Regions from separate parts of the Cupriavidus sp. KK10 genome, predicted to be linked through region 2. Evidence: predicted binding sites of a transcription regulator. Region 2 holds the regulator's gene; each other region holds the start of a gene.
What was found. Region 2 encodes FNR, which switches genes on or off when oxygen is low (the NO sensors DNR and NnrR bind a similar motif). Its sites were predicted from a motif close to TTGATNNNNATCAA; they were not measured.

Region 1 (9,461 bases), on a different replicon from region 2:
ATCCAATCGGCATTCGCTGGAGACGTTCCGCGGCATTGTCCACCGGGGCAATATCGTGGAGACCAGTGAGGCGGGCGAGGAATTACTAGGCCTACTCAGCCGAATCACCGAACACCTCGCCAGGCAGTAGGTCTGCGGACTGTCCCGTCGGTGTTGAATTCCCGCGCCGCGAGTCTTCAAGAATTGCGCCCCACATGGCCAGCGTGCGCACTGCCTTACCGTAGATCTCGCGCCCGAGGGGCGTAGGCAGGCATTTCCCCTGGTATTTCTTGATCAGCGGTGCACACAGGTTGTCTTCCAGCAAGCGGAGTTGGTACCGGATCCTGGAGGGCTGTAGGTTTGCAGCTTTGGCTGCTGAAATTATGTCGCCGTGCTCGACGAAGAGTACCAATGCGTGGAGGCTGATGATTTTCATTTCAAAAGCTGGCAGATAGGCCTAACGTGAACCCAGAGACGTTGTTGCCAACGGCATACCGCAGGCGCGTCACGAATACAAAGCGCATGAGCCAGCGTGATGATGCCTTCCCGAGTTTTAGTTGTTCCTTCGTAGGGTACAAGAAGTCTCTGAAGCGATCTTGCCATTTGATGCCAAGAATGATTTGGCTGGCTGTTTCAATCGTTGAGCACGCCAACACGAATGCCGACTTCGGTCGCTTGGGGGCCGACCTCGCGTGCCCACAGGCAATTGCCCGTGAGAGCCTTGAGCCCATTCCCTTATACACAAGTAGGACCGTCTCGGCAGCGGGACATGGAGCCTGAGGCTGCGGAAACCCCCCGGCGTCAGGATAGATGTCACGTCACCTGATTCTTAGAGACGAAGACCGGGGGCGGTAAAATCAGGGGTAAATGAAAGCCTACTCAGCAGAAAGAAAGGAAGCGCTGGTTCGTCGCATGATGCCGCCAGAAAACGCGCTGGTTTCAGCGTTGGCCAGGGAAACGGGGATTACCGAGCAGACGTTGTACACGTGGCGCCGACAGGCGAAAGGAAAGGGGCTGGTCGTGCCGGGCGATGGGAAGAATCCCGAAGGATGGTCTTCGGAAGACAAGTTTGCGGTGGTGCTGGAAACCGCCCCGTTCAATGCCGCGGAGCTGGCCGAGTACTGCCGGCGAAAGGGTCTTTATCCCGAACAGATCGCCGCCTGGCGGGCCGCATGTCTGACAGCCAATGCGAACGCTGCGGAGCAGGCGCGCGAGCAGCGGCATCAGTCGAAAGACGACAGGAAACGCATCCAGCAGCTCGAGAAGGAATTACAGCGCAAGGAGAAAGCGCTGGCGGAAGCGGCTGCGCTGCTGATTCTGAGAAAAAAAGCCCAGGCGATTTGGGGAAACAAAGAGGACGATTGATCAACGTCCCGGATCGCCTGTTATGTGTATCGTTGATTCGCGAGGCGGCGCAGTCCGGCTGTCGGTTGGAGAAGGCTTGCAAAGAGCTGGGCGTGAGCCTGCGCACGTTCCAGCGCTGGGTGGCTGACGGCGACGCAGTGCCGGCCGATCGCCGCACGACGACCGTGCGGCCGGCGCCGGGCAACAAACTGAGCGACACCGAACGGCAACAGATTCTTGAGGTTGCCAACAGTGAGGAGTTTGCCAGCCTGCCGCCCAGCCAGATCGTGCCGGGTCTGGCGGACCGCGGCGTGTACCTCGCGTCGGAGTCGAGCTTTTACCGTGTGCTGCGCAGCGTTTCGCAGCAGCACCACCGGGGTCGTGCGCGCCAACCCTCGGCTCGGGTGGTGACCAGTCATTGTGCGACGGCGCCGAACCAGGTCTGGTCGTGGGACATCACGTGGCTGCCGTCGGCGGTCAAGGGACGGTATTACTACTGGTACATGATGCTGGACGTGTTCAGCCGCAAGATTGTCGGTCACGAAGTGCATGAGGCGGAATCGGCGGAACTGGCCGCGCTGCTGATGCGGCGTGCCAGTCTGGCCGAGAGCCTGGCGGGACGTCCGCTGGTGCTGCACTCGGATAACGGCAGCCCGATGAAAGGCGCGACGATGCTCGCCACCCTGGAAAACCTGGGGGTGGTGGCGTCGTTCAGCCGGCCGCGCGTGAGCAACGACAACCCGTACGCCGAGTCGCTGTTCCGCACTTGCAAGTACCGGCCTGACTACCCACGCAGGCCCTTTGGCAGTGTCGATGAGGCCCGTGCCTGGACGAAGAAGTTCGTGCGTTGGTACAACCACGAGCACAAGCACAGCGGCCTGAAATTCGTCACGCCGGCGCAGCGTCATAACGGTGTAGCCGCTGCTGTGCTCGCGCAGCGCAAGGGCGTGTACGCAGAGGCCAAGGCGCGCAATCCGCAGCGTTGGTCTCGATCGACGCGCAATTGGGAGCTGGAGAACGAAGTCTGGCTCAATCCGGAGCGGATGCAGCCGCAAGAACTAAAGCAGTCCGCATGAAGTGACGCGTCAACTATCTTGACAACCGCCGAAACTTCGAGGTAAGGGGTTGTTAACTTCGCCAGACTCGCGTTTACTCTCGGATTTTCGAGCGGCAATGAGCAACGAGTCGGGGGCATGGGTGGACGAGGAATTTGAGAGTCTGGATCTTGGTGATCCGCGGCGGGATCGGCGCGCCAAGGAATTGCTCAAGCGGTTTGCGGCCCTGCCTACAGCGGCTTGAGCCGTCTTACCGGCCCCAGGCTGGGGACAACTTTGCATTGCCGGAAGCGGACAAGGCGGACAACGCGCCCATCTGACACCTGTTCCGGGATGGACGGAGTCTCAGTACGATCATGTTCTGGGTTGCGTTCTTCATGTGCCTGTTCATGATCTACGTCCTGAGTTTCCTCTTTCCGCAGGGCAAGGTACCGCTTGTCCAGGCACCCGTGCGCACGATGCCGTGCCCGTCGGCCCGGCGCGTGTTCGGATGCCTTGAAGGATGGAGGAAGCTCGCCGTCGAGGAGCTCAGGAGTGCGGACCACGAGCGCTTCCTGCAGACGCTGTGCAAGATCGAACCTGTGGTGGGCGAGCTCCGCAGCCTCGCGCGGGAGTTTCTTGGGCTCATGCACCGGCGAAGTCCGCGGCAGTTCGATCGATGGTTGAGGCGTCTGTCGCGCTGCGGAGATGCGTAGGTTCGCGCAAAGCCTACGCGCCAACTTACCGGCTGTGCGGGCGGCCTTCAAGTTGCCATGGCAGCAATGGCCAGACCGAGGGTCACGTCAACCGGCTCAAGTTCCTCAAGCGCCAGATGCATGGCCGCGCGGGCATCGAGCTTCTGCGGCTGCGGGCATTGAAGCCAAGCTGAACCGGACTGCCTTGCCTTGCTGGACACGATAGTCCGGTCGCCATTGCAGGCGGGTGAGCTCGTGCGGCCAGGACGAGGCTGGCGGGCTCGCCCACGTTTGTCAACAAGAAGAATGGTGGTGGTGGGCGGTGTTCCGTTGGCATGATGTCCAAACTGGAAAACGGCAAGGGCGTCAATCTTGAGCATGCCCTGCGCGTGATGGACGGACTGGGTTTGACGATGCTCGTCGTGCCGAGGGCGCATGCGGCCTTGCTCGAACAGGCGGCGGCTCATGCGGCCAAATGTGGCTAGCGAACAGAAAGTCCGGGTTGAAGAGTAGGCTGCAACAACATGCGGATTCGGGGCGCAGGCGGCTGCTCTCCTGATGGCGCACCTGCAAGCGCTGACCTGGATCGACTTCCTCACTTGGGTGGGGATCGGGCTGTCGATCTACTTCCTGTACGCGCGCCGCTAATGCGGTGCTGCACAGTGGCGTCAGGTAGCAGAGGGGCCTTGCGTGTCCGCCGCCTCTTTCCGCAGGGCAAGGTACCGCCTTTAAGGCAACGCTGAACAAGCCTCTGAATTGACGCTTGGCCGGTTGATGAAAGGGTATTTCGCTGTGGAAGCGACTGTTATTCGCGTCTTCCTGCCCTTGCGGGCTATAAAAGCGGGCGATTTGCCCGCTTTTGGCCCATTACGGGCGCACCTGTGCCATCAGCCGCGTTCGGCACAGGTACACATTAGCCAGCGCCAGCGCGACGAAGGCGCGATTGGCGTTCTTCGCCAGGCCGCGATAGCGCACCTTCGTGAAGCCCCACAACCGCTTCACAATACCGAATACGTGCTCAACCCGTGCCCGGATTTTCGACTTGTTGCGATTCTTCCTGCGCGCCACTTTGTCGACCTGGTCGGCACGACGCGTGCGCTTGTTGGTAAAGTCGCGAGCCTTTGGCGCCTTGCTGTAAATCAGCTCCTTCTGGCTCGCATAGGCGCTGTCGCCATAGACCCGTTGCTCCCGACCATGCAGCAGTTGTGGCAGCGGATGCTTGTCATGCACGTTGGCCGCTGTGACGACGGCGCTATGGGCCAGGCCGCTCTGACTATCTACGCCAATGTGAAGTTTCATGCCAAAATGCCACTGCTTACCTTTGCACGTCTGATGCATTTCCGGGTCACGCGCCTTCTGTTCATTCTTCGTCGAACTCGGCGCGGCAATCAGCGTAGCATCCACGATCGTGCCGCTGTTGAGCTTCACGCCCATGGTCTGCAGCACCCTGCCAACTTCGGCGAACAGCTTCTCTCCCAGCTTATGCTCTTCGAGCAGGTGCCGGAAATTGAGCATCGTCGTGGCATCAGGCACCGACTCGCACCCCAGGTCGATGCGCGCAAAGCGGCGCAGGCTCGGAATGTCATACAGCGCCTCTTCGCAGGCCTCGTCGGCCAGATTGAACCAGTGCTGGATGAAATGGATCCGCAGCATGCGCTCAAGGCCGATCGGCGGACGGCCGTTGCCGCGTTTCGGGTAGTACGGCTCGACCACCGCGCACAGATCGACCCAAGGCACGATCGTATTCATCGTTTCGAGAAAATCTTCACGCCTCGTGCGTTTGCGACGTGCCTCGAATCCCGCGCCCTGATCGGCCGCCACTGCCAGCGTCATCTGCTTCATCGCCTGGTTCTGCCTTTCCCGTCGAATGTCCCGTCTATAACGCTTAGCGTCCGTCAGCGGTGGACTTATTCAGCTTTGCCTTAAAGCGTCTGTCGCGCTGCGACGCTGCGGAAAACACCAATGCCATGAGCCCGCACAGTTGCGGAATCCGGATGCGGCAAAGGTTTGAGTCGGGCCGTTGGCCCGGCAGGCCAGCGTAGCGGTCGATGGTTCAGTGCATGGACGCGTTCGCTTCGCTGTCGATCTGTTTGCGCAAGGTCGCAAAGCGCTTCTGCACATTGGCGCCAAATAGCGGATCAGCACTGGCCGGATCGGTGGCGGCGACCTCCGCCCAGTCCGCTTCGGTCAGGAACCGGGCGGCACGCGGCATGACCTGTTTCTCCTCAGTGGAGAGATGGTTGCGGTAGTACACCAGGTACGTGGCGGCGGCCGCTTCCAGTGCCGCTCGCGAGGTGACCACCTCGCTCTGGGCTTCACGCAGGCGGTCGAGCAATTCCGCGCCGACCGTGGCGATCACGCGATGTTCCTGCAGTAACCGGCTGATGATGATCCGCGTGCCCGGATCTCGTTCCACCAGCAGGGCGTAGGCGACATCCTCGCGGGGGTGGTGCACGCAATCGCCATAGTTGCGCAGGTATTGGATGATCGTGGCCATCAGGCCGTAGTCGGGCTGCTCGCCTTGATGGAAGTTGCTGATCTGCTTTTCCAGCAGGTCGAGCAGTGAGGCGAAATGGATATGGTCGCTATGCCAGGCGGCAAGCGGTGTCGGGCTCGGGGTGGAAAGCGCGGCGGAAGCTGAGGTCGGAAGCGAGGTGACGAGCGGGGTGGCCATGGCGCCCTCCTGGGAAGCTGGGCAAGCAGACCGTTGAGTCCGATACGATATCGGGACTCGCGGGGCCCTCAGTGACGCAATAGTTTCCCTGCATGATTTGAGTCTGACGCAGATCAATGCAGCGCTAAGCGCTGATGCGGAAGTGCGCAAATGGCGGCTAGGGGGGCTGGAGTAGGGCGCGCAAGGGCGCATTTCAGCCCGGCCGCTGGCCGTGGAATGCATCATCCAATAGCTGCCGGATTTCCCTCTGGGCCAGCGGCCGCGGGTTCGGATACTGCGCCAGCAGCGCCAGTTCGCAGGCGCGGTCGAGATCCTGCTCGCGCATGCCAATATCGCGCAGCGCCACGGCAGCACCCAAAGAAGCAGCCAGGTCGAACACCGCCTGCGGGCCGGTGGCGTCAGGGCGGCCCAACGCGGCGGCAATTGCCGCCATCGCCTGGGGTGCCGCGGGCGCGTTGTAGGCCAGCGCGTGCGGCAGTACGATCGTGTGCGTCTCGGCATGGGGCAGGTTGTAGCTGCCGCCAAGCGTGTGGCACAGCTTATGATGCAGGCCAACAGTGGCGCTGCCCAACACGGCGCCGCAGAGCCAGGCGCCATACAGCGCATCGCTCCTGGCCGCGCGCAGTTGGGCGCTGTCCCGCTCGCCATCGGCTGTCGCGATCACCGGAAGCGCACGTCCCAACGCCGCGATACCTTCCCGGCACATCCAGTCGCTGACGGGCGTCCGATCGCCCGCGTACAGCCCTTCGGCGGCGTGGGCAATGGCGTTGATGCCGCTGGTCACGCTCATCGCCACCGGCAGGCCGAGGGTCAGGTCGGGGTCGTAGACTACCGTCCGCGGCAGCACGCGTGCATCGCGCCCGGTACGCTTCAGGCCGCCTTCGGTCAGGCCGTAGATCGGCGTCATCTCCGAGCCGGCGTAGGTCGTCGGGACGGCAAGGATGGGCAAGTCCGATTCGAGGGCAATGGCCTTGCCAAGCCCGATGGTCGAGCCGCCGCCGATCGCCACCACGGCATCGGCGCCGAGTTCCGCCGCGCAGGACCGCGCCAGCCGCGCCTGCTCTACCGGCACGTGCATGACAGCGCCATCGAAGATGCCGGCGCAGCGCGCGCCCAGCACCTCGGCGGCGCGCTCGGCCAGGTCGCGTTGTTGGGGGGTGCAGAGCACCAGCAGCTTGCGTGCGTGCAGGGTGTCGGCTTCGGCGCCGAGCGTCGCGAGCGCGCCGGCACGGAACACAATACGCTGCGGGTGGGTCTGGTAGATAAAGGGTTGCATGATGCCAGGCACCTATTCAATGACGATATGACGCGACTTGATAAGCCGGCCCCAGCGGACGGATTCTTCCCGTATCAGCTTGTTGGCCTGGGCGCTGTCGCCGGCGATGACATCGAAGCCGCCGTCGCTGAGTACCTTGCCGATGGCCGGATCGCGCAGCGTGGCGTTGACCTCGGCGGCGAGCCTGCCGAGGACGTTGAGCGGCGTGCGCGCCGGCGCGATCATCGCCACCCACGAATAGGCCTCGAAGCCCTTGTAGGACTCCGCCACTGCCGGCACGCCCGGCAGGCGCGCGTCGCGCTGGGCGGCTGTCACGGCCAGTGCGCGCAGCTTGCCGGCCTGCACGTAGGGCATCACCAGCGGCAGGCTGGCGATCATCGAATCGACATGGCCGCCCAGCAGGTCGTTGATGGCCGGGCCGCCGCCCTTGTACGGGGTATGCGTGCCGCTGGTCCCCGCGGCTTCATGGAACAGTTCGGCCACCAGCTGGTTGGAACTGCCGGCGCCGACCGACGCGTACGACACGGCATCTGGCTTCTTCGCCGCCGCGACATAGTCCTGCAGCGTCTTGTACGGCGAGCTGGCAGGAACGACCAGCACCATCGGCGAGCGGACCATGTACGAGACGCCGGTCAGGTCCTTCTGCGAGGCGTACGGCAGTTTCGGGTAGATATGCGACTCGGTGGCGAAGCCATCGAATACCATGCCGATGGTGTAGCCGTCCGCAGCGCTGCGCGCGATCTGTGCGGTGCCGATGGTGCCGCCCGCGCCGGCGCGGTTGTCGATCATCACCGGCTGCGCCAGGCGCTTGCGCAGGCCCTCCTGGATCTGCCGCGCCACCTTGTCCACGGTGCCGCCGGCGGCATAGGGCACGATCAGCGTGACCGGCTTGGCCGGCCAGGTTTCGGCGCGGGCACTGGCGGGGGACATCGACGCGGCCGTCACCGGGACCAGCGCCGCTGCCGCTAGCCGTGGCAGCGCGAAGCGCCGGATCGTCTTTGCTGCGGTAGTCTCCATTGGGGTCTGCTCCTCTCTGTGATCGGGATGCCCGGCATCCTCCACTTTTGCTTTATTTGCTAAAAGCCGACGTGCCGGGATCGGTCACTGGATGTTAGACTGGGCCGCATCGTGCGGGAAGCCGGTTCGCCTGCGCAACGCCTTTGCGGAGATTGCAAAAATGGAGTTCAGCCGATTCGCGGAAAACCTGTCTATCTTTGTCGAAGTCGCCCAGTCAGGCAGCTTCTCGGCGGTAGCCCGCCAGCGCGGCCTGGTCGCCTCTTCGGTGGCGCGGCAAATCGATACGCTGGAGCGCGAACTGGGGGTGCCGCTGTTCACGCGCTCGACCCGGGCGCTGGTCCGCACCGATGCCGGCGAACTGCTGTTCGCGCGCGCCACGCGCATCCTGCATGAGCTGAGCGATACGCGCGATGCCGTGACGGCGCTGGAGCAGGGCGTCAGCGGACTGATCCGGGTCGCGTGCCTGCCCGCGTTCGGCCGGCGCCACGTGGTGCCGCACCTCGGCGCGCTGTACGCCCAGTATCCGCGGCTGACGGTGGAGCTGGCGCTGACCGAGCGCATCGTCGATCCCGTGGTCGAACGGTTCGATGTCGTGATCCGCGTCGGCCAGCAGGCCGACAGCTCGCTGGTTGCCCGCTGCATCTCCAGCCAGCGTTACATCATCTGCGCGACGCCTGGCTATCTGGCCCTGCATGGCCGTCCGGCGCATGCCGACGAGATCGGCAGGCACCGCCTGATCGACCGTGGCCACAGCACCAGCATGCGCGGCTGGCGTGAGCTGCTGACGCCGGCGCACGCCGCCGAGGCAACGTTTGCGCTCGAGTGTGACGACTGCGATGCGCGGCGGCTGTCCGTGCTGCAGGGCCTCGGCATTGCGCTGATGCCCGACTGGTCGGTCGGGCCGGATATCGGCGCGGGCAGGCTGGTGGAGCTGGCGCTTGACGGCCTGCTGCCACAGGTGCCCGGCGGCATCTACCTGCTGCGCGCCACCCAGCATGCCAGCGCGAAAGTGAAGGCTTTCTGCACCCACCTGACCGCCAGCATGGGCAGCCCGCCGACCTGGCAACAGGCGATGGCAGGGGAAGCCGTGCTGGCGTAAGACGGCCGGGGGGCCGGCTTTCGCGATCTCCGCAAAAGACTGTTCGGAAGACCACGTCAATGAGGCACACGAGTGATGACGTCCCGGTGTGCCGCAGGGCATAGTAGCGGGCTATGGTAGAGCGAAGCGATTGTGCCACCGGCCCGCCCCCGATATCTCCGACCTGTTGGCAATGACGGTGGCATTCAAGTGCGCGAACGCCGGCTGCCCCCGTCGTACGTCTGCCGAGAACATCGACGGCATTAACGTTGGACGCGATTGCAGGCTCAGGCGTTGTTGAGGATCAGATATCGTGCGACCGGTGCTTACCATATGCGCGACCGCTCGCACGGCCCAAAGGCTC
Region 2 (9,461 bases):
CTTTGTCGCGGCGCTGGGGCCCGACAGCGGCCAGGCGCCGGACACCGGGCGCAGCGACGCAGATCATCCTGGCGCCACCGTGGTGTGGCTGGGCGCGCCAGCGGGCCCGCTGGCGCGCTTCGTCCTGGCCGATGTCGAGCGGGCGCAGACGCCGCAGCTGCTCGCGCGGCTGCACGAACTGGGCGTGCGCTGCCACCTGGTATCGGGCGATCACGCCGATGCGGTCCACTGGTGGGCATCGCACTTCGGCATAGCTTGCGTGGCCGGCGCGGTCACCCCGGAAGGCAAGCGCGACTATGTAGCGCGGCTGCAGCAGGGCGGGGCGGTGGTGCTGGCCGTGGGCGATGGCATCAACGATGCGCCGGTGCTGGCGCAGGCCCAGGTGTCGATCGCCATCGGCAGCGGCGCGCCCCTGGCCCAGGCCGGCGCGGACGCGGTGCTGACGCACGGCGGCGTGGCCGAGATTGCCACCGCGTTGGCGGTGTCGCGCCAGACGCGCCGGGTGGTGCGCCAGAACCTGGGCTGGGCCTTCTTCTACAACGTGGTGGCCATCCCGCTCGCAGCGACGGGGCTGGTCACGGCCTGGATGGCCGGCATCGGCATGTCGTTGTCGTCGTTGCTGGTGGTGGCCAATGCCTGGCGCCTGCTGAGCGCCGGCAAGCCGCGGCACAAGGGAGTCTGACTGATGGAAACGCTTTACCTGCTGGTGCCGATGAGCCTGGTGCTTGTCGTGGTCATCGCGGGCGCGCTGTGGTGGGCCCTACATGCCGGGCAGTACGACGACCTGGACCGGCCCGCCGAATCGATCCTGCTGGACAACGACAAGCCCTGAACCCGCCGGGCGACGCGCCCTCCGACCGGGGCCCCGCACGCAGGTTCCATGCATGCCCTGAGCGACTTGATAAAGATCAACGCACACGCAGCATGGTTTTTCTAAAGTCACACTGTCAGTAGGTTTTTTCTCTTCTCTAAGCTTTGGGGGTCTGAATGGATGTCACTGCCGCGTCTTCACGCGTCGACACCTTCAATTACGGCGTCGTAAGACAGTTCGCTGTCATGACGGTAGTCTGGGGGATCGTCGGCATGGCCGTCGGCGTGCTGCTGGCAGCACAGCTGATCTGGCCCGAACTCAACTTCAACACACCCTGGCTGTCGTTTGGCCGGCTGCGGCCGCTGCATACCAATGCGGTGATCTTCGCCTTCGGCGGCAGCGCGCTGTTCGCGACCTCGTACTACGTGGTCCAGCGCACCTGCCAGGCGCGCCTGTTCTGCGGCCCGCTGGCCGCGTTCACGTTCTGGGGCTGGCAACTGGTCATCGTCGCCGCCGCCATCACGCTGCCGCTGGGGATCACCAGCTCCAAGGAATACGCCGAACTGGAATGGCCGATCGACCTGCTGATCACCGCGGTCTGGGTGGCCTACGCGATCGTGTTCTTCGGCACCATCGTCAAGCGCAAGACCCGGCATATCTACGTCGCCAACTGGTTCTTCGGCGCCTACATCCTGACCATCGCGCTGCTGCATATCGTCAACAACATCGAGATGCCGGTGTCGCTGTGGAAGTCCTACTCGGCCTATGCCGGCGTGCAGGACGCGATGATCCAGTGGTGGTACGGCCATAACGCCGTGGGCTTCTTCCTGACCACCAGCTTCCTGGGGATGATGTACTACTTCATTCCCAAGCAGGCCGAGCGCCCGATCTACTCCTACCGCCTGTCCATCGTTCACTTCTGGGCGCTGAACTTCACCTACATGTGGGCCGGCCCGCACCACCTTCAGTACACCGCGCTGCCGGACTGGGCGCAGTCGCTGGGCATGGTGTTCTCGCTGATCCTGCTGGCGCCGTCGTGGGGCGGCATGATCAACGGCATCATGACCCTGTCGGGGGCCTGGCACAAGCTGCGCACCGACCCCATCCTGAAGTTCCTGGTGGTGGCGCTGTCGTTCTACGGCATGGCCACGTTCGAAGGCTCGATGATGTCGATCAAGACCGTCAACGCGCTCTCGCACTACACGGACTGGACCATCGGGCACGTGCACTCGGGCGCGCTGGGCTGGGTCGCGATGATCTCGATCGGCTCGCTCTACTACCTGATCCCGCGCCTGTTCGGCGAGAAGCAGATGTACAGCGTCCGGCTGATCGAGTGGCACTTCTGGATCGCGACCATCGGCGTGGTGCTGTATATCGCCTCGATGTGGATCGCCGGGGTGATGGAAGGCCTGATGTGGCGTGCCACGCAGCCTGACGGCACGCTGACCTATGCCTTCGTCGAAGCGGTCAAGGCCAAGTACCCGTTCTACCTGATTCGCTTGCTGGGTGGCCTGTGCTTCCTGTCCGGCATGCTGCTGATGGCCTACAACGTGCTCAAGACCATCGTCGGCAAGCCCGCCGTGGATGCGCCGATCCCGGCCAGCATCCCTGCCTCTGCCCACTGATCAATCCAGGATAGAAAGATGTCCGACAAACAACGCTTCTTTTCCCACGAAACGCTGGAGAAGAACATCGGCTGGCTGATCATCTGCACGATCCTCGTGGTCAGCATTGCGGGTCTGGTCCAGATCGTGCCGCTGTTCTTCCAGCACTCCACCACCGAGCCGGATCCGGGCATCACCCCGTATTCGCCGCTGCGGCTGATGGGCCGCGATATCTATATCCGTGAAGGCTGCGTCGGCTGCCACTCGCAGCAGGTCCGCACGCTGCAGGCCGAGACCGAGCGCTACGGCCACTTCTCCACGGCGGGCGAGTCGGTCTACGACCACCCGTTCCTGTGGGGCTCCAAACGCACCGGTCCTGACCTGGCGCGCGTGGGCGGGCGCTACTCGGATGACTGGCAGCGTATCCACCTGCGCAATCCGCGCGATGTGGTGCCGGAATCGGTGATGCCATCGTACCCGTGGCTGGAAAAGGCCGAGCTGCCCACCAACGATATCCAGGCCCGCATGCACGCGCTGGTGCGCCTGGGCGTGCCGTACACGGATGCCGAGATCGCCAAGGCACCGGACGAGCTCAAGGGCAAGACCGAAGAAGATGCGCTGGTTGCCTACCTGCAAGGCCTGGGCACCAACCGCCGCAACGTCCGCGTGGATTCCGCCGCGGCCGCGGCACCCAAGGAGTAAGCCATGGCCATGATCACTGCCTTTGCGACCGTCGTGTCGATGGTCGTCTTCCTGGGGATCTGCTGGTGGGCCTGGTCCGCCGGCCGGCAGGCCGCCAACCGGGAATCCGCCATGCTGCCGTTCGCGCTGCCTGACGAAACTACGACAACATCGAGCCGGAACACCTAGCCATGAGCGATTTCATTTCCGAATTCTGGAGTTATTACATTGCCGCCATCGCGCTCGTCGGCATCGTCTGGTGCGTGTGGCTGCTGTTCTCGCAACGCAAGGTCACCAAGACCGCCGGCGGCACTGAAGACACCGGCCATGTCTGGGACGGTGACCTGCGCGAGCTGAACAACCCGCTGCCGCGCTGGTGGATGTGGATGTTCCTGCTGGCCTGCATCTTCAGCCTGGCCTACCTGGTGCTGTACCCGGGGCTGGGTTCGTATGCCGGCGTGCTGAAGTTCTCCACGCAGGGCGAACTTGCCGCGCACCGCGCGGCGCAGGAGAAGATGCAGAACGAGATCTACGCCAAGTACCTGAAGATGGACGTCAAGCAGGTGGCGGCGGATCCGCAGGCGCGCGAGATCGGCCAGCGCCTGTTCCTGAACTACTGCGCACAGTGCCATGGTTCGGACGCGCGCGGCAGCCGCGGCTTCCCGAACCTGACGGACAACGACTGGCTCTATGGCGGCGAACCCGACACCATCCAGCAGACCATCACCAAGGGCCGCAATGGCGTGATGCCGCCGTTTGCCGCGACCATCGACGCCAAGCAGGCGGGCGACGTGGCGCAATACGTGCGCTCGCTGTCGGGGCTGTCGTCGGACCCGATCCGTGCGTCGCGTGGCGAGGGCACCTTCAAGACGACCTGCGTGGCATGCCACGGCGCCGGCGGCAAGGGCAACCAGGCGCTCGGTGCGCCCAACCTGTCGGACAACGTCTGGCTGTATGGCAGCTCGGAAGGCAGCATCGTCGACGCCATCCTGAAGGGCCACAACAACAAAATGCCCGCGCATGAGGAGATCCTGACGCCTGAACGCATCCGGATGCTGACGGCCTATATCTGGGGTTTGTCCAACATCGGGAGTGGAGCCGGGCAATGACCGACGACTCATGTGAGCGGGCGCTGGTGGCTCGCGGGAGAGCATGCCCATGAATGCACCCGGGACCGAAGAAATGGCCCGGGCGGCCGACCTGCAACGGTCGGCCGCTGCGCCGGGCGAGACCTCTGACGAAACGCTCTACGAGGTCCGCCGCAAAATCTACCCGCGCTCGGTGACGGGCGCCTTCTCCAGCTGGCGGGTCTGGCTGGTGATCCTGACCCAGCTGATCTACTACGGCACGCCCTGGCTCCAATGGAACGGCCGCCAGGCCGTGCTGTTCGACCTTGGCGCGCGCAAGTTCTACATCTTCGGGCTGGTGCTGTGGCCACAGGATGTGATCTACCTGGCGGTGCTGCTGGTGATCTCGGCGCTGGCGCTGTTCCTGTTCACGGCGATCGCGGGGCGGCTGTTCTGCGGCTATGCCTGTCCGCAGACGGTCTATACCGAGATCTTCATGTGGATCGAGCGGCGGGTCGAAGGCGACCGCATCGCCCGCATCCGGCTCGATGGCGATCCGTGGAGCCTGCGCAAGTTCCGTCTCAAGGCGACCAAGCACTTCCTGTGGGTGCTGATTGCGCTCTGGACCGGCTTTACCTTCATCGGCTATTTCGCGCCGATCCGCCGTCTGGGCGGCGAGGTGCTCAGCCTGTCGCTGGGGCCGTGGCAGTCGTTCTGGATGCTGTTTTACGCGTTCGCCACCTGGGGCAATGCGGGCTTCATGCGCGAGCAGGTGTGCAAGTACATGTGCCCGTATGCGCGCTTCCAGAGCGTGATGGTGGATCGCGATACCTATGTCGTGACCTACGACGTCGGCCGCGGCGAGCCGCGCGGCAGCCGGTCGCGCAAGACCGATCACTACAAGGCGGGGCTTGGCGACTGCGTCAACTGCAGCATCTGCGTACAGGTGTGCCCGACAGGCATCGATATCCGCGACGGCCTGCAGTACGAGTGCATCGGCTGCGGCGCCTGCATCGACGCCTGCAACCAGGTCATGGACAAGATGGACTATCCGCGCGGCCTGATCCGGTATACCTCGGAAAACGCGATGCGCAAGGCCTTGTCCGCAGCGGCATCGCGCAAGCGCCTGCTGCGTCCGCGCGTCATCATCTATTCCGTGATCTGGGTGGTGCTGCTGGGCGGCTTCATGGCGTCGATCGCGCTGCGCACGCCGCTGAAGGTCGACATCATCCGCGACCGTGGTGCGCTCGGCCGTGAAGTGGAAGGCCGCTGGATCGAGAACGTCTATCGCCTGCAGCTGATCAACACCACCGAAGCGCCGATGAAGATCAGCGTGCGCGCCGACAGCGACGAGCTGAAGAACCTGAAGGTGGAGTACGACAAGCAGGCCGAATCGTTGGCGCCGACGTCCAACCGGTTGCTGCCGATCCGGATCCGCGTGCCGATCGAGGCCGCGGCGCGGGGCACGCACAAGATCAACGTGACAGTGACGAGCGAAGGCACGGAGCGGGGGCAGGCCGAAATCCGGCAATCCACCAGTTTCATCGTGCCGCGCGATTTGTGAAGCTAGGCAGACGCGGACTTAGTCGTCAAGATGAAGGGGGCAAGATGAGTCAGCAAGGCAATCCGTGGTGGAAGGAGCCGTGGCCGTGGCTATTGATGAGCGGCCCGCTGGTGGCGATGGTGGCGTGCGGCGTGACGATCTGGCTGGCGTCCACGCATCCGGACATGCCGGTGCAGGGTGCAACGCGCCATGGCCTGGTGGTGGAGAAGGCCGATGCCGCGCCGCCCAAGGCTGCCGCAGCGAGGCAGCCATGAGGTTGCGCTGGCTGATGTGGGTACTCTGGCCGGCGTTCCTGATGGCTGGCTTTGCGACCGCGACGGTGTTTTCGGTGGTGGATCCCGGTGACCTGAACTTCTTCGGCCAGCCGATCGAAGCGTCCCGCGAATCGGTCTACACCATCGGCTTCCTGATGGCCTGGGTGTTCTGCGCGTTGTCCAGCGGACTGACGCTCTACACCATGCCGACGCGGCTCAGCGATACCGACGAACTGGAATGAGCGGACTGGCGTGAGGTCTGCGCTGCCATGGCCGGATGCGGCACTGGCAGCGCTTGGCCGCTTAGCAGGAGCGGCTGTAGAGTTGCTTGATGCCGTCGATGTCCACCAGCTTGACGTGGCGCTGGCGAATCTGGATCAGGCCGGCTTCGGCAAAGCGAGAGAACAGGCGGCTGACGGTTTCGAGCTTCAGGCCCAGGTAGCTGCCGATTTCTTCGCGGCTCATGCGCATCACGAACTCGGACGCCGAATAGCCGCGCGCCGACAGGCGCTCAGAGAGGTTGATCAGGAAGGCGGCAAGGCGTTCCTCGGCGCGCATCGAGCCCAGCGTGACCAGCATCAGCTGGTCGTGCGTGATTTCCTTGCCCATCAGGCGCAGGAACTGCTGCTGCAGCGATGGCAGGTCGACCGAGAGGGACTGCAGTTCGCTCATGCGGACCACGCAGACTTCGGTATCTTCCAGGGCGGCGGCATCGGAGGCATGCTGCATCTCGCCCAGCCCGTCGAGACCGACGATTTCGCCGGGCAGGTGGAAGCCGGTAATCTGCGAGCGGCCGTCTTCAGTGGTGACGTGGGTCTTGAGCGTGCCAAAGCGCACGGCGTAGACCGCGGTGAGCGGATCGCCCATGCGATACAAGGTTTCACCCTTGTGCACGCGGATGCGTTCCTGTACCAGCGTGTCCATCTTGGCGAGGTCTTGCTGCGACATGCCGACCGGAAGGCACAGCTGCCCCATTGCACAGGTGGAGCAGCGGGGCGACATCTCGGTAATGGGAATGGAGGTGAGCAATTGGAACCTGCTAGAAATGGCAGCGAGGGCGCGATTAGGACATTTTACCGTGCGATGTGATGCGGTAGGGAGTAAGAATTGACATTTGGCGTGCTGATCAGCGTTTTTCTGCTGGCTTTGCTGGGCGGAGTCCACTGCGCTGCCATGTGCGGCGGCGTGGCGCTGGCCGTGGAACAACGCCGCGGCGCGACGGTGACGATCAGTCTGGTGCCCAGCCGCGCCGCCTGGCTGGCCGAGTTGCTGACTATGCACTTGGGCCGGATCTCGACCTATATGCTTCTTGGTGCCGCGCTAGGCGCGCTCGGTGCCTCGGCATGGAAGCAGGATTACCTGCCGGTGCAGCGCTGGCTGTTCGGCGCGGGCAGCGTCATGCTGCTGTGGTCGGGCTGGCGGTTGCTGCGCGGCAACACTTTTACCGTCGACTGGCTGGAGCGGCTGGCGGCGCGCGCCGGCGCAACGGTGGCGCGGCGGCTGGGTGGCCTGGCAGGCGCCATGCCGGCGTTTGTGCGGGCGCGAAGCGGACTGGCGCGGCGTTATGGCGTGGGCCTGGCGTGGGGGCTGGTGCCGTGCGGCATGGTCTATGGGGCGCTTACGCTGGCGCTGCTGGCGGGCAACGCGGCGTCCGGCGCACTCGTGATGGGCGTGTTCGGGCTCGGCACATTGCCTAATCTGCTGGTGCTGTCCGGCCTCGCGGGCTACTTGCGTACGCTGTCGCGACGTCCCGGCGTGCGCTTGGGGGCCGGCCTGGCGGTGATGGCGTTCGGCGCCCTTGGCATTGCGCGAGCGGTGCTGCTGCCACATTCGCTGGCCGAGCATGGATTCTGCCTGGTGTTCTGAGGCGCCGGCGCCGCCCGGGCAACGGATGATGGTTGCAGGCGGGGGCGGGAATGCCATACAATCGCCAACATTGCGGTATCGCGCGGCATAGAATGAGCCGCGGTAAGCAGCGGGCGAGCAGCGCCAGGCGGCCTTCCTACCAGAAGGCGCGTTCAGGGCAGGGGAAGCGGAAGGTTTTCGATGCCCGTCCCGTCCCCGCAGTCCATCCGGTTCAAAAGATCTGGTTCAAAAGTCCGGCTGGCACTGCGGTGTTGGCGATGCCGGCCTTGCTCCCGATACCCGTTTTTCTTGCGTCCGAGGCCTTCAGTTCGCTGACAGCGACGTCCGATATGTGCGGGCGCGCTACGCAAGAGGTTTGCTGGCCGATCCATAACGGCACGCGAACGATCTCCTGCCGGAACGACCCGGCAACTCGATGCAAAGATAGGGAAGTGCACGGCTTGGATGCAGCAGGTATCCGGCTAGCTGCGCAATGAGATGGCGGTGGCTTTCGTACCGCTGTATCCAAAATCTCCGATGCCCCGGATCCGTCCGGGAGCAGGTGCAAAGACAGGCTGCACACCATCAACATGAATACCCAAGAGGCGAAGATCGTCCTCGAGACGGCGCTGATCTGCGCGCAGGAACCGTTGCGCGTCAATGACCTGCGGCGGCTGTTTGACGACGACGTCGGCGCAGACACCATCCGCGTGCTGCTTGAGGAACTGCGCCAGGACTGGCGGCCGCGCGGCGTGGAACTGGTGGCCCTGGCCAGCGGCTGGCGCTTCCAGAGCCGGCCGGAAATGCGTGAATACCTCGATCGGCTGAATCCCGAAAAGCCGCCAAAATATTCGCGCGCCGTGATGGAAACACTGGCGATCATTGCCTACCGGCAGCCGGTGACCCGCGGCGATATCGAGGAAATCCGCGGCGTAACGGTCAGCACGGAAGTGGTCAAGAAGCTTGAGGACCGCAGCTGGATCGAGGTGATCGGACACCGCGACGTGCCGGGCAGGCCGGCGCTGTATGCGACGACCAAGGCATTCCTGGACGATCTTGGGCTGCGTACGCTGGATGAGCTGCCGCCGCTGGAAGACGCCCAGGCGCAGGCGCAGGCAACCCTGCTGGAACAACAGGCCATCAATTTTGAAGATCTGGCTGCAAACAAGGCAGCCAGTGCCGACGAGGAAGCATTTGCCGACCCCGCCGCGCAGGCAGCGGATGTGGCCGAAGCATCCGTCGCGAACGAAGCCGAGACGACCGACCCGGTCGACCAAGGCGCCAATGGCTTTGACGTGCAACCGCTGCAAGCTGCAGCCGACGATGCCGCCGAGGCCGCTTCCACCGAACCAGCCGCACCCAATCCGGACGGGGCGCGGGGCGATTTGCCGGACAACGGCACCCCGCCGCACCCGAGCGAGCACGACGAGCGCGTGCCGAACTGAACAACATGCAACATCCGATAGTGAATATCTTGTCTGATTCCGTTGAGCAAGACACCCGCAATGCGGGCGCACCCGCCGACACCGGCGCCGCAGAACCCGGATCGGGCAGCGAAGCCGCGCCCCGCCGCAAGGGGCTGCGCCGCGGGCTGAGGAACCTGGTCGCATCGCGCCGCCAGGCAACGCAGGACCG
Region 3 (9,461 bases), 1.5 Mb from region 2:
GTGTTAACATCGTCAGCTTTGCCGCCGAGCCCGTTTTTGGGGTGCCGGCGTGTCCCGCCTGGCCTTCCGCTGTTCCTGCTGATTTCCCCGCCTCCAACCGCATCCCTCGCATGACCCATGGCCTGAACCCCGCCCAATCTGAAGCCGTCCGCTACCTGGACGGCCCTTGCCTGGTGCTGGCCGGGGCGGGCTCCGGCAAGACCCGGGTGATCACGCAGAAGATCGCGCATTTGATCGAGGACAAGGGTTTCGAGCCGCGCCATATCGCCGCCGTCACCTTTACCAACAAGGCCGCCAAGGAGATGCAGGAGCGTATCGGCAAGCTGATGGAGGGCAAGACCACGCGCGAGGGCAAGCGCATCCCGCTCAAGCAGCTGACGGTCTGTACCTTCCACTCGCTCGGGGTGCAAATCCTGCGCATGGAGGCCGAGCACGTGGGCCTGAAGCCGCAGTTTTCGATCATGGATTCGGATGATTGCTTCGGCCTGATCCAGGAGCAGCTGGGCACCACCGACAAGAAGCTGATCCGCGGCGTACAGGGCACGATCTCGCTGTGGAAGAACGGCATGGTCGATCCGGAGGCAGCGATCGCGCAGGCCGCCAATGCCGACGAGCACCAGGCCGCGCTGGTCTACCGCAACTACGTGGCCACGCTGCACGCCTACCAGGCGGTGGATTTCGACGACCTGATCCGCCTGCCTGCCGAGCTGTTCGCGCGCAATGAAGCCGTGCAACTCAAGTGGCAGAACCGCCTGCGCTACTTTCTGGTCGACGAATACCAGGACACCAACGCCTGCCAGTACCAGTTGCTGAAACTGCTGGCGGGTGGCTCGCACCTGCGCGCGCCGGCCTTTACCGCGGTGGGCGACGACGACCAGGCCATCTATGGCTGGCGCGGCGCCACGCTGGACAACCTGCGCGGGCTGCAGACCGATTTCCCGGACCTGAAGGTGATCAAGCTGGAGCAGAACTACCGCTCCACCGTGCGCATCCTGGAAGCGGCCAACGCGGTCATCGCCAACAACCCCAAGCTGTTCGACAAGAAGCTGTGGAGCGAGCACGGCATGGGCGACCCCATCGCCATCCACCCGATGAACGACGAGGAGCACGAGGCCGAGTCGGTGGTGTTCCGCCTGTCCGCGCACAAGTTCGAGCGCCGCGCGCAGTTCCGCGACTACGCCATCCTCTATCGCGGCAACCACCAGGCGCGGCTGTTCGAGCAGATCCTGCGGCGCGAGCGCATTCCCTATGTACTGTCGGGCGGCCAGAGCTTCTTCGACAAGGCCGAGATCAAGGACATCTGCGCCTACCTGCGCCTGATTGCCAACCCCGACGACGATCCCGCCTTTATCCGCGCCATCACCACGCCGCGCCGCGGCGTGGGCAACACCACGCTGGAAGCGCTGGGCACCTTTGCTGGCCAGGCCAAGGTGTCGCTGTTCGAGGCCGCGATGATGGGCGGCATCGAAGGCAAGCTGCAGCCGCGCCAGCTGGAGCCGTTGCGCATATTCTGCGAATCGATGGTGCGGCTGGCCGACCGCGCGGCCAAGGATCCGGCCACCGTGGTGCTGGACGACCTGATGGAAGGCATCCACTACGAGGCCTACCTGTACGACAGCTTCGACGAACGGCAGGCGCAGTCGCGCTGGACTAACACGCTGGAATTCCTGGACTGGCTCAAGCGCAAGGGCACCAAGCCAGAAGGCGCCGAGGGCGAGGAAGCCACCGGCTTCGACAATGCCGACGGCTTCGGCAGCGAAGGCAAGAACCTGCTCGAACTGACCCAAACCGTGGCGCTGATGAGCATGCTGGAAGGCCGCGAGGAAGACCCCGACGCGGTGCGGCTGTCCACGCTGCATGCGTCCAAAGGGCTGGAATATCCGCACGTGTTCCTGGTCGGCGTGGAAGAGGGCATCCTGCCGCACTGCCGCGAAGACGAGGACATGAGCGACGAAAAGATCGAGGAAGAGCGGCGGCTGATGTATGTCGGCATCACCCGCGCGCAGCGCAGCCTGCATGTCAGCTGGTGCAAGAAGCGCAAGCGCGCGCGCGAGACCTACTCGTGCCAGCCTTCGCGCTTTATCGGCGAGATGAAGCTGGAGGAAGCGCCTGCGCCAGTCGATGAAACCCCGGCGATGAGCCCCAAGGACCGGCTCGGCGCGCTCAAGGCACTGCTGGGAACCGGCGGCAAGACGGCCCCGGGCTGAACGGGCGCTACAGTCCCGATACAAAGGCCTACCAGGCTGACAAGACGCCGGGCGCAGGCGTCCCTAGTATGGCGGCTGTGCTGCTCGCGCCGTGTGCGCGGGTGGCGCCGCGGCAGGCCCGCCCGGTCTGCCTGCTGCGCCGGACGTCTCGTTCGGAACTTCCCTGTTATTCGGCCCCCGGCGCGCGAGCGTGCGGGGGCGTTTTTTTGCCGCGGCCGCGAACCTACCGCTGCGGTCCGCCCGGCGGCATCATCATCGCGCCCGCGGGCGGCAAGCCCATCCAGCGCGCGGCTTCGGGCGCGGCGCGCAGGCGCCGGCGCTGGGCCGGGTCGAGGCTGTCGTCCAGCGCCAGCCAGCGTTCGCGCACCGCGCGGCGGTCCTGCTCCAGCGCATCGTGCAGTCGGTCCATGGCCTGCGCGCGCGGCCGCAGCGGTGCGTCGGGGGTTTCGTCGGCCGTCTCGCGCAGCAGGCGCGCGTGCAGTTCCAGTGCATGGGCCTCGGCTTCGCGAGTGGCGCTGCGTGCGGCCTGCCAGAGCTTGGCCTGCGCGGCACTGAGTCCCAGCGACTCGGCGGATGCCGGCGCGGAGGGCGGTGGCGGCATCGCCCCTGTCGGCGGCGGGCCGGATTGCAGCGCGCTGGCCGGCGTGGCCAGCAGGCACGCGGTGCACAGCGCCAGCAGGGAAGCGGCGGTGCGCAGGCGGGTCGGCGGAAATGGCATGGCGTTCTCCTGTGATGGCAGACACCGTCGTGGCAACGTGCCGCGCGATGCCCGCGGTTGGCTCGGGTCAATGCCGGTCCATGCTAGGGAAGGCCGCATGCCAATGCTTGAGCACTTGGTCAGGCCCGTACTGCAATCCCGTACAAAGCATGGCTGGCCGGCAAGACTGCGTATCAGGGCTGATACAAAGCCGGCATAGTGGGGGCATCGCGGGCTGGTAAAGTTGGGCACCGCATGCCCCCGGCACCGGCACTTGCTGCCGGTATATGCCGATCCCTTCGCTTATGGAATTCACCCCCACGCTTCCCGTCCGCCTGCTGATCGTCGACGACGATCCCCAGATCCGTGCCATGCTGGCCGACTACCTGTCCACCTTTGGTATGCAGGCCGATGGCGTCGAGGGCGGTGCCGAGATGCGGCAGGCGATGGCCGCCACGCGCTACGACCTGGTGATCCTTGACCTGTCGCTGCCCGGCGAAAACGGCCTGGCGCTGTGTCGCGAACTGCGCGCGCGCACCGAAGTCGCGGTCATCATGCTGACCGCGCGCGCTGAGTTGGCCGACCGCGTGGTCGGGCTGGAAGTTGGCGCAGACGACTACGTGACCAAGCCCTTCGAGATGCGCGAACTGGTGGCGCGCATCCACACCGTGCTGCGCCGTATCCGTGGCCACGGCGCCGACGCGCGCCAGGGCGCGGCGCCTTCCGGGCATGAGGTGCGCTTCGGCGACTGGCGCCTGAACACCACGCTGCGCCAGCTGGTCGACCGCGACGAGGTGGTGGTGCCGCTGTCCAATGCCGAATTCCGCCTGCTGCTGGCCTTTGTCGAACAGCCCAACCGCGTGCTCGACCGCGAACTGCTGATCAACCAGGCGCGCGGCCGCGGCCTCGATGTGTTCGACCGCAGCATCGACCTGCTGGTGTCACGGCTGCGCCAGAAGCTGCGCGACGATCCGCGCGACCCCACGCTGATCCGCACCGTGCGCGGCGTGGGCTATGTCTTTACCGCCACGCAGGAAGGATGAACGCGAATGGGCCGGCTGGCGCGCCATGATTCGATGTTCGTGCGACTGTTCGTGGTGATGGCTGCCATCATGCTGGCCATGCACCTGCTTGGCATGACCGTGATCGAAAGCCTGTTCCCGCGGCCGGGCAGCGAGCGCGTGCTGCGTGACCGCCCCGGCGGGCCGCCGCCCCGGCCCGAGGCGTGGCCGCCCGGGCCGCGGCCGGAAGGCGCGCCCGCCGGGGTGTCCGGCGAACGCATGCCGCCCCGGCCGCCGCCGCGCTGGCCCTGGCCGCCGCACCTGGGCCTGCTGTTCCAGGTGGCGGCGATTGTGGCCGCTTCGTGGGCCGGCGCGCGCCTGCTGGCGCGCCCGGTGCAGGAGTTGGCCAGCGGTGCCGGCCGGCTGGCGCAGGACGTGCACGCCGCGCCGCTGGACGAGCGCGCCGGCCCGGCCGAAGCGCGTGCCGCGGCGCAGGCGCTGAACCATATGCAGCAGCGCATCCGCACGCAGCTGGCACAGCAATCGCGTTTCCTGGCGGCGGTGTCGCACGACCTGCGCACGCCGCTTACGCGCATGAGCCTGCGCATCGAGCGCATGGACAGCGCGGATGTCCGTGACGTGCGCTACCGGCTGCGCCAGGACCTAGCCGAGATGAACGGCCTGATCGATGCCACGCTGTACTACCTGCGCGACCGCGACGAAGCCGGCGGCCCGCGCCAGCGCGTGGATGTGCTGGCGCTGCTGCAGGCGGTGGTCGACGATGCCGCCGAGACCGGCCACGAGGTCGCGCTCGGCGGCCAGGCGCAGCCGCTGCTGGCGTGCCCGTCCGAGCTGCGGCGCGCGGTGGTGAATCTGTTGGAAAATGCGCGGCGCTACGCCGGCGCGGCCAGCATCGTGCTGACCGACAGCCCGCAGCGGGTGCTGATCGACATCTGCGACAACGGCCCCGGCATCCCGCCCGACGAGCTGCCGCGCGTGCTCGAGCCGTTTTACCGCGTCGAATCCTCGCGCAGCCGCGCCACCGGCGGGGTCGGCATGGGGTTGTCGATCGCGGCCGACATTGCCGCGCGCCATGGCGGCGAGCTGACCCTGAGTAACCGCCCTGAAGGCGGCCTGCGCGCGCGCCTGTCCTTACCGCGCGGCTGACGCCGCCAGCGTGACGTACTGCGAGCCGCGCTGCCCGTGCGTGAAGTCGAGCGAAAAATCGCCCACGTCCACGCGCCCCTGCAGCGCCCGCCGCATCTCGGCCGCGCCGCTGCCGCGCAGGCCAGCCAGCGCGCGCGCCAGCCACGCCGCGCCGATATAGCCGGCCAGCGTGGCCGGCGACGGCGGCTCATCCAGGTATTGCTTCATGCGCGCCACGTGTTCCTTCACCACCCGCAGCGTGGCCTGTTGCGGCCCGGGCGCGACCTGGGTCAGCACCATGCCCCCGCTGTAGCCAGCGCCCAGGATCTCGCGCGCGGCGGTGGCGCTGACCGACGACAGCCCGACCAGGAAACCGTACCAGCCCTGCACCGCCAGCGCGCGGCCGAGCCCCGCGTAGGCAAGGGTATCGCCCGCCACGATCACCGCGCCCGGGCGGGTGGCGGCGATGCGCCGGGCGGCGGCATCGGGATTGGCGTCGAGCGGCACCGCGCGCGCGCCGGTCTGCGCCTCAAGCCGGGCCAGCGAGGGGGCAGCGAAGTCCGGCGCCAGGGCCAGCGCGATGCTGGTCAGGCCATAGCTGCGCAGCTGACGTACCGCCGCGTCCAGTTCGGCCTGGTAGTCGGCGCGGGTGAACCAGACGTTGTCGGCCGTCAGCCCAAGGCCCGATAGCGGCGCCACGATCTGGACGCCGCGCCGGCCCAGCTCGGCCGATGCGGCCAGCGCCGGCAACAGCCGGTCGCCGGGGCCGAACAGCAGCTCGGCGCGGTCGGTATCGGCCAGCGACACCGCCTGCGCCAGCGCGCGGTGCGGGTCGGGATCGGCATCGCGGACGACGTGCGCGATGCGCACCGGGCCGTTGCCGGCGTTGACGGCGTCAAACATGACCTTGGCCCCGGCCAGGTAGTCGCGCGCAAGGTCGGCTTGTGCGCCGCCGCGGTCGAGCAGGTGGCCGACCACGACCGTGCGGCGCGCCTGCGCCTGCGTCTGCGACAGCGCTGGCCAGGCGGGCAGGGCCAGTGCCGCGCCGGCGGCGGCAAGTAGGCGGCGCCGTTGCCGGGCCGGCGCTGCCAGGTGGCTGCGCAGCGGTGGGTACGGCGGAAACATCGGAGTCTGGTCGGGAGTTGGCATTGCAGGGGCAGGTGACGCGCAGGCCGACGGTGGCGCGCAGCGTATCCGCCACACATGACACCAATGTGACGCCCGCCGCCCGCAGGTCCAAGGCCCGCGCTTGACGGCGGTCAACGCGCCAGCGGCGGTGCGGCCCTACGATGGGCCGTCACACACCCATACCCCCGCGCCCCCATGACCCCGTCTGCCATGACCTCCCCTGCGCCCGACCGCCGCGCGCTATCCGACTTCCGCGCGCTGGCCGGCCGCATCGACGGCAACGGCCCGCGCTATACCTCGTACCCGACGGCCGACCGCTTCCGCAGCGGCCCCGACCTGTCGCTGTACCACGACGCACTGGCCGCCTGCCGAGCCGATGCGCCGGCGCCGCTGTCGCTGTACCTGCATATCCCGTTCTGCGAGAACATCTGCTACTACTGCGGCTGCAACAAGATCATCACGCGCGACCATGGCCGCAGCGCCCGCTACGTCAACTACCTGGGCCGCGAGATGGCGCTGGTGGCAGGCCGGCTCGGGCCGCGCCGCCAGGTGCTGCAGTCGCACTGGGGCGGGGGCACGCCGACCTTCCTCGACCCTGACGAGATGCGCCGCGTGATGGCGCTGCTGCATGAGCATTTCGAGCTGGCGGCCGAGGGCGAGCATTCGATCGAGATCGATCCGCGCCGCGTCGACCACGCCCGCATGGCGCTGCTGGCCGAACTGGGCTTCAACCGCGTCAGCCTGGGCGTGCAGGATTTCGATCCTGAGGTCCAGCAGGCCATCCATCGCATCCAGCCCTTCGAAGAGACCCGCGCCGTGGTGGATGCCGCGCGCACGCTGGGTTTCCGCTCGGTCAGCCTGGACCTGATCTACGGCCTGCCGCACCAGACCGCGGCGCGCTTTGGCCGCACCATCGAGCAGGTGCTGGCGCTGCGTCCCGACCGGCTCTCGGTCTATAGCTACGCGCACCTGCCGCATGTGTTCAAGCCGCAACGCCGCATCGACGAAAATGCCTTGCCGCCCGCCGGCGAGAAGCTCGACATCCTGGTCTCCACCATCGAGCGGCTGACCGCCGAGGGCTACGTCTATATCGGCATGGACCATTTCGCGCTGCCCGACGACGACCTCGCCGTGGCCCAGCGCGAAGGGCGGCTGCAGCGCAACTTCCAGGGCTACTCCACGCACGCCGGCTACGACCAGGTCGGGCTCGGCATTTCCGCGATCGGCGCGATCGCGGGGCGCTACGTGCAGAATGCGCGCACGCTGGACGAGTACTACGGCGCGCTCGACCACGGCCGCCTGCCGCTGGCGCGCGGCGTGGCGATGAACGCCGACGACCACCTGCGGCGCGAGATCATCGGCGACCTGATGTGCAACGGGGTACTTGATATCCCGGCGCTGGAAGCGCGCCACGGCATCCGCTTCAGCACGGCCTTTGCGCCTGAGCTGGCCGACCTCGCCGCACTGGGCGCGGACGGGCTGGTGCAATGCGCGCCGGAACGCATCACCGTGACGCCGCTGGGCCGGCTGCTGGTGCGGCGCGTGGCGATGGTGTTCGACCGTTACCTGCGCGAGGATGCCGCGCGGCCCGCGGACGCTGGTGCCCGGGCCGCTGCCGCCAACGATGGCGCGCAGCCGGTGCGCTTCGTGCCGCGGTACTCGCGCGTGGTGTAGCGGCCGCGCAGGCGGTACGGACGAAAAAAAGCCCGCGCACATTGCGCGGGCTTTTCGTTTGCAGCGGAAGGACTTACTTGGCGGCGCTGGCCATATAGTCCGAGGCGGCGATCACGTCCGCGTCCGGGCCAGCGTAGCCACCCTTGGGCGGCATCACGCCCTTGCCCTTGAGCGCAAAGTTGTGGACCGCGTCCATGCCTTCCTTCAGGCGCGGCGCCCAGGCGGCCTTGTCGCCGAACTTGGGCGCACCGGCTACGCCGGCGGCGTGGCAGGCGGCGCAGACCTGCTCGTAGACCTTCTTGCCCACGTCGGCCGAAGCGGCCGGCGCAGCAGCGGGTGCGGCGGCAGCAGCTGCCGGGGCCGCAGCAGCGGGCGCTGCCGGTGCAGGCGCGGCAGCGGCGGCCGGAGCGGCGGCTGCTTCAGGGGCTGCGGCGGTCGCCGGCGCGGCGGCAGCCGGGGCAGCCGGCTCCGGGAACTTGGCGCCGCCGGCATCGGCCATGTAAACCACGGCACGGGCCAGTTCGTAGTCGGCGTAGTCGTCCGGCGTGGTGCCGGCGCGCGCGGCCATCGCGCCCTTGCCGTTCATCACCGACTTCATCAGGCCGTCAAAGCCCTGGCCGATGCGCGCGGCCCAGTCGCCGGCGTTGGCATACTTGGGTGCACCCGCGGCGCCGGTAGCGTGGCACGCGGCGCAGATTTCCTTGTAGACCTGCTCGCCCGTCTTGAAGACGCGCGGCGCGTTGGGATCCTTGATTTCGAGCGAGGCAACCGGCTTGATGCGGTCGTTGACGGCTTCCGCCGTGGTGGCAACTCCGGCGCTTTCCGTCGAGCCGTGTCCGACAAAGTTGACCAGCAGAATGATCACGATGATCGGCACCAGGAAAGCCGCGATCACGACTGCGATCAGCTGCTTCGGGGTTTTGATGGGAGACTCGTGTTCGTCGTGTTCGTTGTGGACGTCGCTCATACAGAACTCTCAGTTTTGCAGGAAACCTTCTGGCCGCTTACGCTCGGCGTGCTTATTCTGGCCCGGTCTGGTCATTTGCTGACCGCTGTCCGGCCCCATCCGGACCGCCCGTGCTGGCTGCGGCCCTTGCCTGACTTGGGTCTGTCGTTATTTGCGCGCTGCGGACTGTCTCCCGGACCGGGCCTGATTGTCGCCGACAACAAGCCGCGCGGCCTTGACCCCGGTCGACTCATTGCATCGGCGGTGTGGCGGGCACGATTTGACGCAAATAGCTGGCGATTATAGCGCCAAAGGCCCCCCGCCAGTGCCAAAAAGCGGCGGTTGCGAGACGTTCCCTGAAGCCCATGGCGGGCCCGCATGGACGGCACGGGGCAAAAGCGGTATCCTATGCGACTTTCCTGCGGCGGCACTCGCCCGCCGCAACCGCTGTACCCACAAACCGGTTGCAAAACCGTCCTGTGCGCCCGTAGCTCAATGGATAGAGTACTGCCCTCCGAAGGCAGGGGTTGCTGGTTCGATCCCAGCCGGGCGCGCCAAATTTCTTCCCGATGTGTAGTGCGGTGACGCCGGTCGTGGACACGCGTGCCGGGCCGAAGCCCGATACCGTCATGCAGCCAGGGCGGTCTTCCATAGCACCATCG

Region 1: KB879_RS38670 (hemerythrin domain-containing protein) is a predicted target of FNR. The motif match lies at 5,830-5,843, and genes of this name have one in related genera.
Region 3: hemN (oxygen-independent coproporphyrinogen III oxidase) is a predicted target of FNR. The motif match lies at 6,301-6,314, and genes of this name have one in related genera.

What each region holds. Positions count from the first base shown of each region.
Region 1 is NZ_CP073678.1:1,548,867-1,558,327, forward strand. It holds partial or broken gene KB879_RS40090 (IS3 family transposase) at 1-5, shown strand, start outside; gene KB879_RS38630 (LysR family transcriptional regulator) at 92-415, opposite strand; one part of gene KB879_RS38635 (IS3 family transposase) at 847-1,309, shown strand; one part of gene KB879_RS38635 (IS3 family transposase) at 1,309-2,399, shown strand; gene KB879_RS40715 (transposase DNA-binding-containing protein) at 2,497-2,622, shown strand; partial or broken gene KB879_RS40720 (MFS transporter) at 2,615-2,785, shown strand; gene KB879_RS40725 (hypothetical protein) at 2,768-3,073, shown strand; gene KB879_RS40730 (hypothetical protein) at 3,121-3,519, opposite strand; partial or broken gene KB879_RS38660 (amino acid permease C-terminal domain-containing protein) at 3,602-3,728, shown strand; gene KB879_RS38665 (IS5 family transposase) at 3,920-4,894, opposite strand; gene KB879_RS38670 (hemerythrin domain-containing protein) at 5,106-5,726, opposite strand; gene KB879_RS38675 (maleylacetate reductase) at 5,920-7,002, opposite strand; gene KB879_RS38680 (tripartite tricarboxylate transporter substrate binding protein) at 7,015-8,019, opposite strand; gene KB879_RS38685 (LysR family transcriptional regulator) at 8,180-9,118, shown strand.
Region 2 is NZ_CP073677.1:5,033,249-5,042,709, reverse strand. It holds gene KB879_RS23510 (heavy metal translocating P-type ATPase) at 1-682, shown strand, start outside; gene ccoS (cbb3-type cytochrome oxidase assembly protein CcoS) at 686-832, shown strand; gene ccoN (cytochrome-c oxidase, cbb3-type subunit I) at 988-2,436, shown strand; gene ccoO (cytochrome-c oxidase, cbb3-type subunit II) at 2,455-3,117, shown strand; gene KB879_RS23490 (cytochrome oxidase) at 3,121-3,285, shown strand; gene ccoP (cytochrome-c oxidase, cbb3-type subunit III) at 3,288-4,205, shown strand; gene ccoG (cytochrome c oxidase accessory protein CcoG) at 4,279-5,727, shown strand; gene KB879_RS23475 (membrane protein) at 5,772-5,981, shown strand; gene KB879_RS23470 (hypothetical protein) at 5,978-6,223, shown strand; gene fnr (fumarate/nitrate reduction transcriptional regulator Fnr) at 6,285-7,010, opposite strand; gene KB879_RS23460 (sulfite exporter TauE/SafE family protein) at 7,089-7,847, shown strand; gene scpB (SMC-Scp complex subunit ScpB) at 8,417-9,271, shown strand; gene rluB (23S rRNA pseudouridine(2605) synthase RluB) at 9,277-9,461, shown strand, end outside.
Region 3 is NZ_CP073677.1:6,504,238-6,513,698, reverse strand. It holds gene KB879_RS30445 (UvrD-helicase domain-containing protein) at 111-2,207, shown strand; gene KB879_RS30440 (hypothetical protein) at 2,431-2,925, opposite strand; gene KB879_RS30435 (response regulator) at 3,210-3,947, shown strand; gene KB879_RS30430 (cell wall metabolism sensor histidine kinase WalK) at 3,954-5,072, shown strand; gene KB879_RS30425 (ABC transporter substrate-binding protein) at 5,058-6,200, opposite strand; gene hemN (oxygen-independent coproporphyrinogen III oxidase) at 6,375-7,853, shown strand; gene KB879_RS30415 (cytochrome c5 family protein) at 7,927-8,820, opposite strand; tRNA gene KB879_RS30410 (tRNA-Arg) at 9,281-9,356, shown strand; partial or broken gene KB879_RS30405 (DUF1294 domain-containing protein) at 9,427-9,461, opposite strand, start outside.